2 regions of the Paenibacillus sp. PvP094 genome follow, and region 1 is predicted to be linked to the other one. Evidence: riboswitches for the same ligand, from Rfam matches in the RefSeq annotation. Region 1 holds a riboswitch; the other holds the start of a gene.
The links. A riboswitch is a leader RNA that binds a small molecule or an ion and turns the genes downstream of it on or off. The one in region 1 is predicted to bind S-adenosylmethionine.

Region 1 (4,557 bases):
TCAAGCAGTGTGATGTAATCCTCCAATGCTTGACGTGTCGGATTACCCGAACGGCTGTAATCATGCTGTGGTGGATTAAAGATATCAAAATGATGGAATGTGGATGCCTGGTAGATTGGTACGCTGGAGGCTCCCGTTGTTTTATCCACTTCGTCACCAAAATGCAGCAGCTTGGTATCAAACTTCAATTCGGATTGCTTGTTGTTCTGCTCACTCATGATGTACGCCTCCTTCAACCTCACGCTGCGCAGCTTCCAGGGCATTCCCCAAATCCGCAATCAGATCGTCTGCATGCTCAATTCCTACCGAGAATCGCAGCAAGCGGTCATCGACACCTACAGCGTCGCGTATTTCGAGCGGGATATCTGCATGCGTCTGCACCGCAGGATACGTCATCAATGATTCAACGCCGCCAAGACTCTCGGCAAAAGCAATTAACTTGATATGGCGCAGCAACGGTTCAACTAAACGGGCATCTTTGACTTTGAAAGAGAAGATGCCTGTGTTTCCTCTAGATTGTTTCTTCTGCACTTCGTATCCCGGGTGATCTGACAAACCAGGGTGATATACTTCCCCCACGGATGGATGTTCCAGCAAATACTTGGCAATCGTAAGTGAATTATACTCATGACGCTCCATACGCAGCGCGAGTGTCTTCATGCCTTTCATCAACTGATAGGAATCACTTGGAGATAGTACCGCACCAATGGAGTTATGCAGGAATGCCATTTCGGCTGACAATTCCTCGCCCTTGGTGATAATCAATCCGGCAAGCACATCGTTGTGTCCACCCAGGTATTTGGTTGCACTATGAATAACGATATCTGCTCCGAGTTCGATAGGACGCTGGAAGAACGGCGTCAGCAGTGTATTGTCCACAATCGTCAACAGGTTATGGCTTTTCGCCCAGGAGCTGACCGCTTCAATATCCGTAATCATCATAAGTGGATTGGTTGGCGTCTCGATAAATACAGCTTTGGTGTTCGGCTGACGAATGTCTTCCATGGCCACCAGATCATTCGTGTCCACGTAGCTTGCCGTTACGCCAAAACGAGACAGGATACGCTCTAGAAGACGATACGTTCCCCCATACAGATCCAGCGAGACAATCAGATGATCCCCCTGTCCAAACATGGCGAAGATCGTTTGCAGCGCTGCCATGCCCGAGCTACAGGCAAAACCGGCATCACCTGATTCGAGTGCAGCTGCAGCTTCTTCCAGTACCTTACGCGTTGGATTGGTTGTACGAATGTAGTCAAAGCCTGTGCTCTGCCCGAGCTTCGGATGGCGGAATGCCGTTGATTGATAGATGGGGAAATTCACGGCACCAGTCACCGGTTCATTGACGGATCCGATTTGAGCCAAGCGGCTTTCGATTTTCAACTTATTGTCTTCCATTGCAGTATCCTCCTGTAATCTCGATTAGATTTGCGGGCCAATATCGTAAGGCGTTTCCTGATACACATAGTAATTGAGCCAATTAGAGAATAATAAGTTTGCATGTGCCCGCCAGGTTGCCGGAGGAACACGGGATGGGTCGTCGTTTGGAAAATAGTTTCTTGGCAGTGCGATATCCAATCCCTTGGATGCATCGCGGTCATATTCCCATTTCAAGGACAATGGATCATACTCCGCATGCCCTGTCACAAAAATTTGTTTGCCATCTTTGGTGGCAACCAGGAAAATGCCAGCTTCCTCCGATTCGGCCAAAATTTCGAGGTTATCGTTCTTCTCAATATCCTCGCGCCGAACTTCGGTATGACGGGAATGTGGGACATTGAACACTTCATCAAATCCGCGAAGCAGCTGTACGTGAGATTTGTTAATCGTATGTGGAAATACGCCAAAACACTTCTCTTCCAGCGCTACCTTAGGTACACCGAAATGATGGTACAGACCAGCCTGAGAAGCCCAACAGATGTGCATGGTCGATGTGACGTTGGTTTTGGTCCAATCGAAGATCTCCTGAATTTCCTTCCAATAATTCACGTCTTCGAAATCCATTTGCTCAACAGGGGCACCTGTAATGATCATCCCGTCAAAACGGCGGTGTTCAATCTCATCAAAGGTTTTATAGAAAAGATTCAGATACTCCTGTGACGTGTTCTTCGATATGTGGGACTTGGGATGAACCAGAACGATATCAACCTGTATAGGGGTATTCCCCACCAAACGAAGCAGTTGGGTTTCTGTTGTTTCCTTGGTAGGCATCAGGTTTAATATAGCAATGCGTAGTGGACGAATATCCTGCTGGTAAGCATGTGTCTCGTCCATTACGAAGATGTTCTCACCTGCGAGGACTTCCTTGGCAGGCAGTGCGTCTGGAATTTTAATTGGCATGATGTACAAACTCCTCCTTGTGCATAGATAGATGCAGCCATCACAGGCTTGATGTGTTACACATCAAAATTGTTCTAGACTGCCATGAGCTTGTCTATAGGTGGCGAATTGCAAAAAGCGCAACGCTCTAACCTGACAAACTCAAGTTCCATAGCGAAAATCAGTGCTGAGAAGTCGGTGCATATAACAAAGACCTTCCTCGGATTCCGAGAAAGGTCATATGTAAATAGATATGCGCCTCTCTCATCTCTCAGTTACAACAGTGCCTCAATGGACACTTAGTCGCTGCAAGAATTAGCACCGTGCGGTATACCGCCGGTTGCCGGGTTTCATCGGGCCAGTCCCTCCACCTACTCTTGATAAGATTTCGCCTTATTCAATTGTGTATTTAGTGTACTTCACCGTCTACTTTAAAACATTAATCCTCTCACGTCAAGCATGTAGTTTTATGTCTGTTCATGTAGGCCGGAACCGTTTGTCTATCACTGTCATACACTGCTTCAGGGCGCGAAATAGACACATTTTTGCGCTTGAAAGCACCATGTACCAGCGGTATACTAAACAAGTGTTGCAAACCCTTATGTGAGAGGTGACATATTCAATGGATGGCGACCCGAGGCCTGACTGTCAGCCGTATTCCGACAAACTGCATAGAGAATTGACATCAGCATGCCGGCAGCGGGACGTTATTTCCGTTTGATTATAGAGCGAACGCAGTCCTGACTTCCAGGTTCCGCTGCCGACCGGCTGATCTGTTCTTTTTGCGCCCATATTGATGAAAATCCGCCTGTTTGGCGGGTGCAGAAGGAGTGGATGAACGATGAAAATCCGGTTGGTAAACAACGGTGTATTTATCCCGGTGGACGATATTGAGCAGGCGCTGACGCCACCAGCTGAGGGATTTTACTGGATCGATGCAGACGTTGATGATCTGGCGGTACTTCAGCCGCTGTTCATGATGCATGATCTGGCTGTAGAGGACTGTTTGAGTGATGAAGAACAGCGTCCGAAGATTGAAATTTATGAGAGCCATTATTTTATTGTCGTAAACAGCATTCGATTTGATGACGAAGAGATCTTTTTGCGTGCGGTTAACATGTTTCTAGGGAGACACTATATCATTAGTGTTACGAAGCAGAAGGTCAGCGAACTGCGGACCTTGAAGCCTATTCTGTGGGAACAGGAAGTCAGCACCCCGGATCGTCTCCTGTATCTGTTGGTCGATTTGATTGTGGATAACTACTTTACCGTCGGCGACCGGATCGAAGCACGCATTGAGAAATTGGAAGAAGATATTTTGATGCATACGAAAAAGTCCCATTTGAATGAAATTATCGGGCTGCGCAGTGAGATTCTGTGGCTCAAAAAAGTTCTGGGACCTCAAAAAGAGGTCATCAACACGCTGAATAAAAAAGACTTGCGTCTGATCGATGATCAACTGCAGAAGTATTTCAGTGACATCTATGAGAATGCTGTGAAAATATCCGAGACGTTTGAGACTTATCGAGACCTGATGGGAAACTTGCGAGAAGCTTACCAATCCAGTATCGCCAACCGGGCGAACGAAATCATGCGCGTGTTTACCGCCATTACAACGGTGTTCATGCCCCTGACGGTCATTACCGGCATCTATGGGATGAACTTCAACAACATGCCTGAGCTGGACTGGAAGTATGGATATTTTGTAGTCATTGGCCTGATGGTGACCCTCGGCCTGAGCATGTTCTTTATTTTCCGCAAAAAAGATTGGATCTGAACGTATTCATTCAAAAAGACGAAGCGCTCCATCCAGGGAGAAGCGGCTTCGTCTTTTTTTCTGTACTCAAAAACTTCTCTCGAAACGATATGGGGTGTCTACCCGACGTTCTGCTCTGTTTCTACATGTCTTCGGAATCGAATGCGGATCATGCGCAATCTCTCGTACACTTGCTCCAGATTGCCGCTAACCGGCTTATCTCCGCCGTATACTCTATGTAATACAGGTTTCAGGAAACTGTCTCCCAGCTCCTCGTATGCACTCCAGACCGCCTCCTGCTCCTGCTCAGGCATTATCGCAAGCTCTGCATCCAGGAGGCTATCTGTATCATAACCTTCCGTATCGAGTGTCTCCAGCAGTTCAATCAGCTCTCTGCGGGATAGTCCGGAGCGGTTCACAATCTCTTCCAGCGTATACCCTTCCTTCATACCCTCAAGCACCTGCTTGCGAGTGGTGAATTT
Region 2 (4,557 bases), 3.0 Mb from region 1:
ATTCTTAACGTTGATCTTTGTCATTATCCAGGGGATTATGGGAGCTTTTGCCGTCGTCTTCTCCCAATCATCGGCGGTCATGGCGCTGCACTTCGGTTTTGCCCTGATTGCCTTTGCCAGTTCCCTGATGATGGCTCTCGGTATTAGGCAGGAGGCTCGTCATGGTGGTCTTGAAAGGTTGAACAAATACCCGCGGGTCAGCAAAAACTTCCGCAACCTGGTATGGTTCTCAACCATCTACACGTATCTTGTGGTATACACAGGGGCCTTTGTAAGCCATACCGACTCAGCTGGGGGCTGCTCAGGCTTCCCGCTCTGTAACGGCCAGATTATACCTGAACTTTCTGGTGGCGTGGCCGTAGCGTTTGCTCACCGTGTAGCCGCTGCTTCCCTTGTTATTGTGATTGCGATCCTGGGGCATTATGCATATCGTAAACATCCGGATAACACGGAACTTCGGGCATTGGGCGTCGTATCTGTGGTGCTCATTCTGCTCCAAGTCCTGATCGGTTTTGGCATGATGCTTACCATCAGCCGTCCGGAAGTGTACATGTTCGTGGCTCTGGCTCATATGCTTGATATCGCCATATTGTTCGGGATATTAACCTATATGAGTTTCCTGGTGTACAAGCTTCATCGGCCGGCTGATCGGTTCTAGAATTTCACTCGAAAGTCAGTCGTTCTGGTCTCCAAATTGCCAAGTCCATCATCCAATGATGCACATCATTGGACAGGTGGACTTTGTTTGATGTCAGGCGGGTCAGGGCACCCTAAGTTTGCAGCGACCACACGTTTACTCTGATTCCGATTAGGTTTAATATTATAAATCATCTTATTGATCAGCAGAGTGGAAAGAGGAGGCTGTATATGCTGCGAACGTTGCTGGGTGAATTGCCGCGTCAGAATGAGGGCGTATTGGAAGAAGCGATCGAGTCCATGGTGGAGACACTCGGACTTTTACAACGACAGCTGGATTTGAATCAGGACCCGACTCACGATTATCGCAAACTGTACGTATGGACGCAGGGATTAATTTCTTCACTGGACGAGCTGGAGCAGGCCTGCTTCGCTGCTTCCCACTTCCGCCAGAAGGTCAGGGCTGGCTCCACCGATGATATGACCATTGAGGAGAAGGCTGAGTACGCCCGATACGTGTACTTCTACAAGGATGGGTTCATTCGTTGTTTTGCGATTCTCGATAAGACAGGCACGGTTTTAAATGAAATATTTAATCTGAACACATCCAAGGTGAAATCCCATTTTTCGTATTTCACCGTGATGAGACAGTTTGGCTATTCGAAAATGCATAATGATCTTGCTGTTGAGTTAATTAAGATTAAGGATGCATACCGGGAACCGATGAGCAAACTGCGCAAACGTCGGAATATGGAGATTCACTACATGAATTCCGAGATGCAGGATGATCTGTGGCAGCTTCATCAAACGTTGCAGGGGAAAGTGAAGCTTGAAGATCTGGATCAGCACCTGGAGGAATTGCGTCAGGGCGTGGATATGGTTTGTGAAACGCTAAAAGCGGCTTATGGTTACATCAATAAAATGTGGCACAAGCAGGGCATGTCAGAACTGGCAAAATAAATGTGTAATATTTACCTTTGACAAAGCGGAATACTTGGATTATACTGAGTTTCTAATTAAGCGTTACATGAAATTAACATGCATACCATTTACATTTTACCACTGAACTTATAAATTTAATATTTCTTATCGAGAGCGGCGGAGGGACAGGCCCGATGAAGCCCGGCAACCGATTTATAACGACATGACAACCAGTCATACATTATAGATGTTAGGTGCTAATTCCTACAAAATGGTGCACAGCACGATTTTGGCAGATGAGAAGGTATATTCTTTCGCGTGAAGAGCCCTTTTTGTTTCTGCAAAAGGGCTCTTTTTTATATGTCAGAGGGGAATTTTCCTTTCATTCGGGTAAAGATACATGTAGGCGGTGGGAAGGAGAAGTCATATTGATCGAATTAAAAGGATTAACCAAGACGTATGGCAGAGGTTCAAAACAAACGACAGCCCTAGCCGATTTGGATCTAAAGATCGGTAAAGGTGAAATATTCGGAGTGATTGGACACTCCGGTGCAGGGAAAAGTACATTGATCCGTTGTATCAACCTGCTCGAAAGACCAACATCCGGTGAGGTATGGGTAGATGGAGTCAACCTAACTGGTCTCCATAAGACAGAGCTGCAGAAGCAGCGACGCAAGATTGGCATGATATTTCAGCACTTTAATCTGTTATCCTCGGCTACAGTATATGACAATGTAGCTTTTCCACTAAAGCTCGTGAATACACCTAAAGCTGATATTGACCGCAAGGTGAAGGAGATGCTGACTCTCGTTGGATTGGAGCATCATAGCAGCAAATATCCAGCTCAGCTGTCAGGTGGACAGAAACAAAGAGTTGGTATCGCCCGGGCACTTGCCAGCGATCCTTCCGTTCTGCTGTGTGACGAAGCAACATCTGCCCTTGATCCGCAGACGACAGCTTCGATTCTGAAGTTGCTGCTGGACATCAATCAGAAATACAATCTCACGATTGTTTTGATCACGCATGAGATGCATGTTATTCAGAGCATTTGTGATCAAGTTGCTGTCATTCATCAGGGGGGAATTGTGGAACAAGGCCCTGTAACGGATGTCTTCCTTAAACCACAGCATGCCATCACGCGTGACTTCATGCAGCGTGATCACGAGTCTGAGCTTCTCTTGGAAGAAGCAGCATTGGCGAATGCGGGTGGAACAGTAGAGCAGGATGGCCGATCACAATTGGTCAAAATTTCGTTTTTGGGTGAGAAGACGTATGAAGCCATTCTATCGAGAACCGTTCGTCAGACCGGAGTGGACTTTGCCATTCTGCAAGGAACGATCTCAAGGATCAAACAGATTCCATATGGTCAGTTGACCGTGCGGTTTGAAGGCGATACGGATGCGATCAGCCGGACTGTGCAGGAATTGAAAGAGCAAGGGCTTGATGTGGAGGTGCTTCGTTAATATGGATTTTTCAACTGTACGTTGGGAAGAGATCGGTAAGGCCTCCATTGAAACACTGCAAATTCTGGGAGCTTCCGGTTTGTTCACCATCATTATCGGATTGCCGCTGGGTGTGCTGTTATTCATGACAGCAAGATCGGCTTCCATCCAGTCACGTACAATCTACACCGTGTTATCCATTATTGTGAATATTCTGAGATCAGTACCATTTATCATTCTGATTGTTGCCCTCATTCCGTTTACACGTTCACTCGTCGGTACAGCCACTGGGGTGCTTGGCGTCATACCGCCGCTTGTAATCGCAGCTGCTCCTTACTTCGCAAGGTTGGTTGAGACAACGCTGCGTGAAGTAGACCGTGGCGTCATCGAGGCCGCTCAGGCGATGGGAGCATCCACCGGACAGATTGTAAGACGTGTACTGCTGCCTGAGGCGCTTCCTGGCCTTCTCGCGGGAATTACGATCACTATTGTTACTCTGGTATCTTATACTGCCATGGCTGGCATGGTCGGCGGCGGCGGGCTCGGAACGCTTGCGATTAACTATGGATACTTCCGTTACCAATATGAAATCATGATTATTTCCGTTGCATTTATGGTGATTCTCGTACAAGTTCTGCAAATGTTTGGCGATCAACTGGTTAAACTGTTCACCCGGAAATAACACATATATAGCATACTGCATCCATTCAATACTGAATGAATGTAAAGATGCAACAAAAAAATTTATTGGAGAAGGGGTTTTACACATGAAAAAATGGTCTTTTGCACTGCTAAGCTTGATGCTGATTGCGGTACTGGCTGCATGCGGAAACAACAAGGATTCCGACAGTGGCGCAGATAATGAAGCGGGCGCACCGCGTACCGTGGAACTGAAAGTCGGCGCTTCACCTACGCCGCATGCTGAAATTCTGGAGAGCATCAAACCTGAGCTGGAAGCTCAAGGCATTCGTTTGCAGGTTGTAACGTTCAACGATTATGTTCAACCAAACCAACAACTGGCGGACAAACAGTTGGATGCAAACTTTTTCCAACACCAACCTTACCTGGATACTGAGAACAAAGAACGTGGTTTTAACCTTGTAACTGTAACTCCTGTCCACGTTGAACCTTTTGCTGGGTACTCCAAAAAAATTAAATCCTTGGATGAGCTGCAGGACGGCGCCAAAGTAGCCATTCCAAATGACCCGTCCAACGGTGGTCGTGCACTACTGCTGCTTGCAAAAGAAGGAGTCATTACGCTGAAAGACAATACGGACATTGCATCCACCATTCAAGATATTACAGCTAATCCGAAAAACCTAAATATTATTGAGCTTGATGCAGCCATGATGCCTCGTCAACTGGATGAAGCGGATCTGGTATTCATCAATGCCAACTATGCACTTGAAGCTAACCTGAACCCAGAGAAGGATTCTTTGCTCATCGAGGATTTGCAAGGCAACCCTTACGCTAATATTCTCGTTGCCCGTGAAGACAACAAGGATGCAGATGCCATCAAGAAGCTGGCTGCAGCCCTGAATTCCGAAGCAGTTAAAAC

Region 2: another riboswitch for S-adenosylmethionine. It lies ahead of ABIC22_RS14585 (methionine ABC transporter ATP-binding protein); the one in region 1 lies ahead of metA (homoserine O-acetyltransferase MetA).

The regions. Positions count from the first base shown of each region.
Region 1 covers NZ_JBEPOM010000001.1:109,861-114,417, forward strand. Annotated here, with positions in the region: gene ABIC22_RS00545 (trans-sulfuration enzyme family protein) at 1-218, opposite strand, end outside; gene ABIC22_RS00550 (PLP-dependent transferase) at 211-1,398, opposite strand; gene metA (homoserine O-acetyltransferase MetA) at 1,423-2,340, opposite strand; SAM riboswitch class I at 2,581-2,706, opposite strand; gene corA (magnesium/cobalt transporter CorA) at 3,161-4,096, shown strand; gene ABIC22_RS00565 (HRDC domain-containing protein) at 4,195-4,557, opposite strand, start outside.
Region 2 covers NZ_JBEPOM010000001.1:3,147,728-3,152,284, forward strand. Annotated here, with positions in the region: gene ABIC22_RS14575 (COX15/CtaA family protein) at 1-658, shown strand, start outside; gene ABIC22_RS14580 (Cthe_2314 family HEPN domain-containing protein) at 868-1,596, shown strand; SAM riboswitch class I at 1,720-1,860, shown strand; gene ABIC22_RS14585 (methionine ABC transporter ATP-binding protein) at 1,986-3,020, shown strand; gene ABIC22_RS14590 (methionine ABC transporter permease) at 3,022-3,681, shown strand; gene ABIC22_RS14595 (MetQ/NlpA family ABC transporter substrate-binding protein) at 3,767-4,557, shown strand, end outside.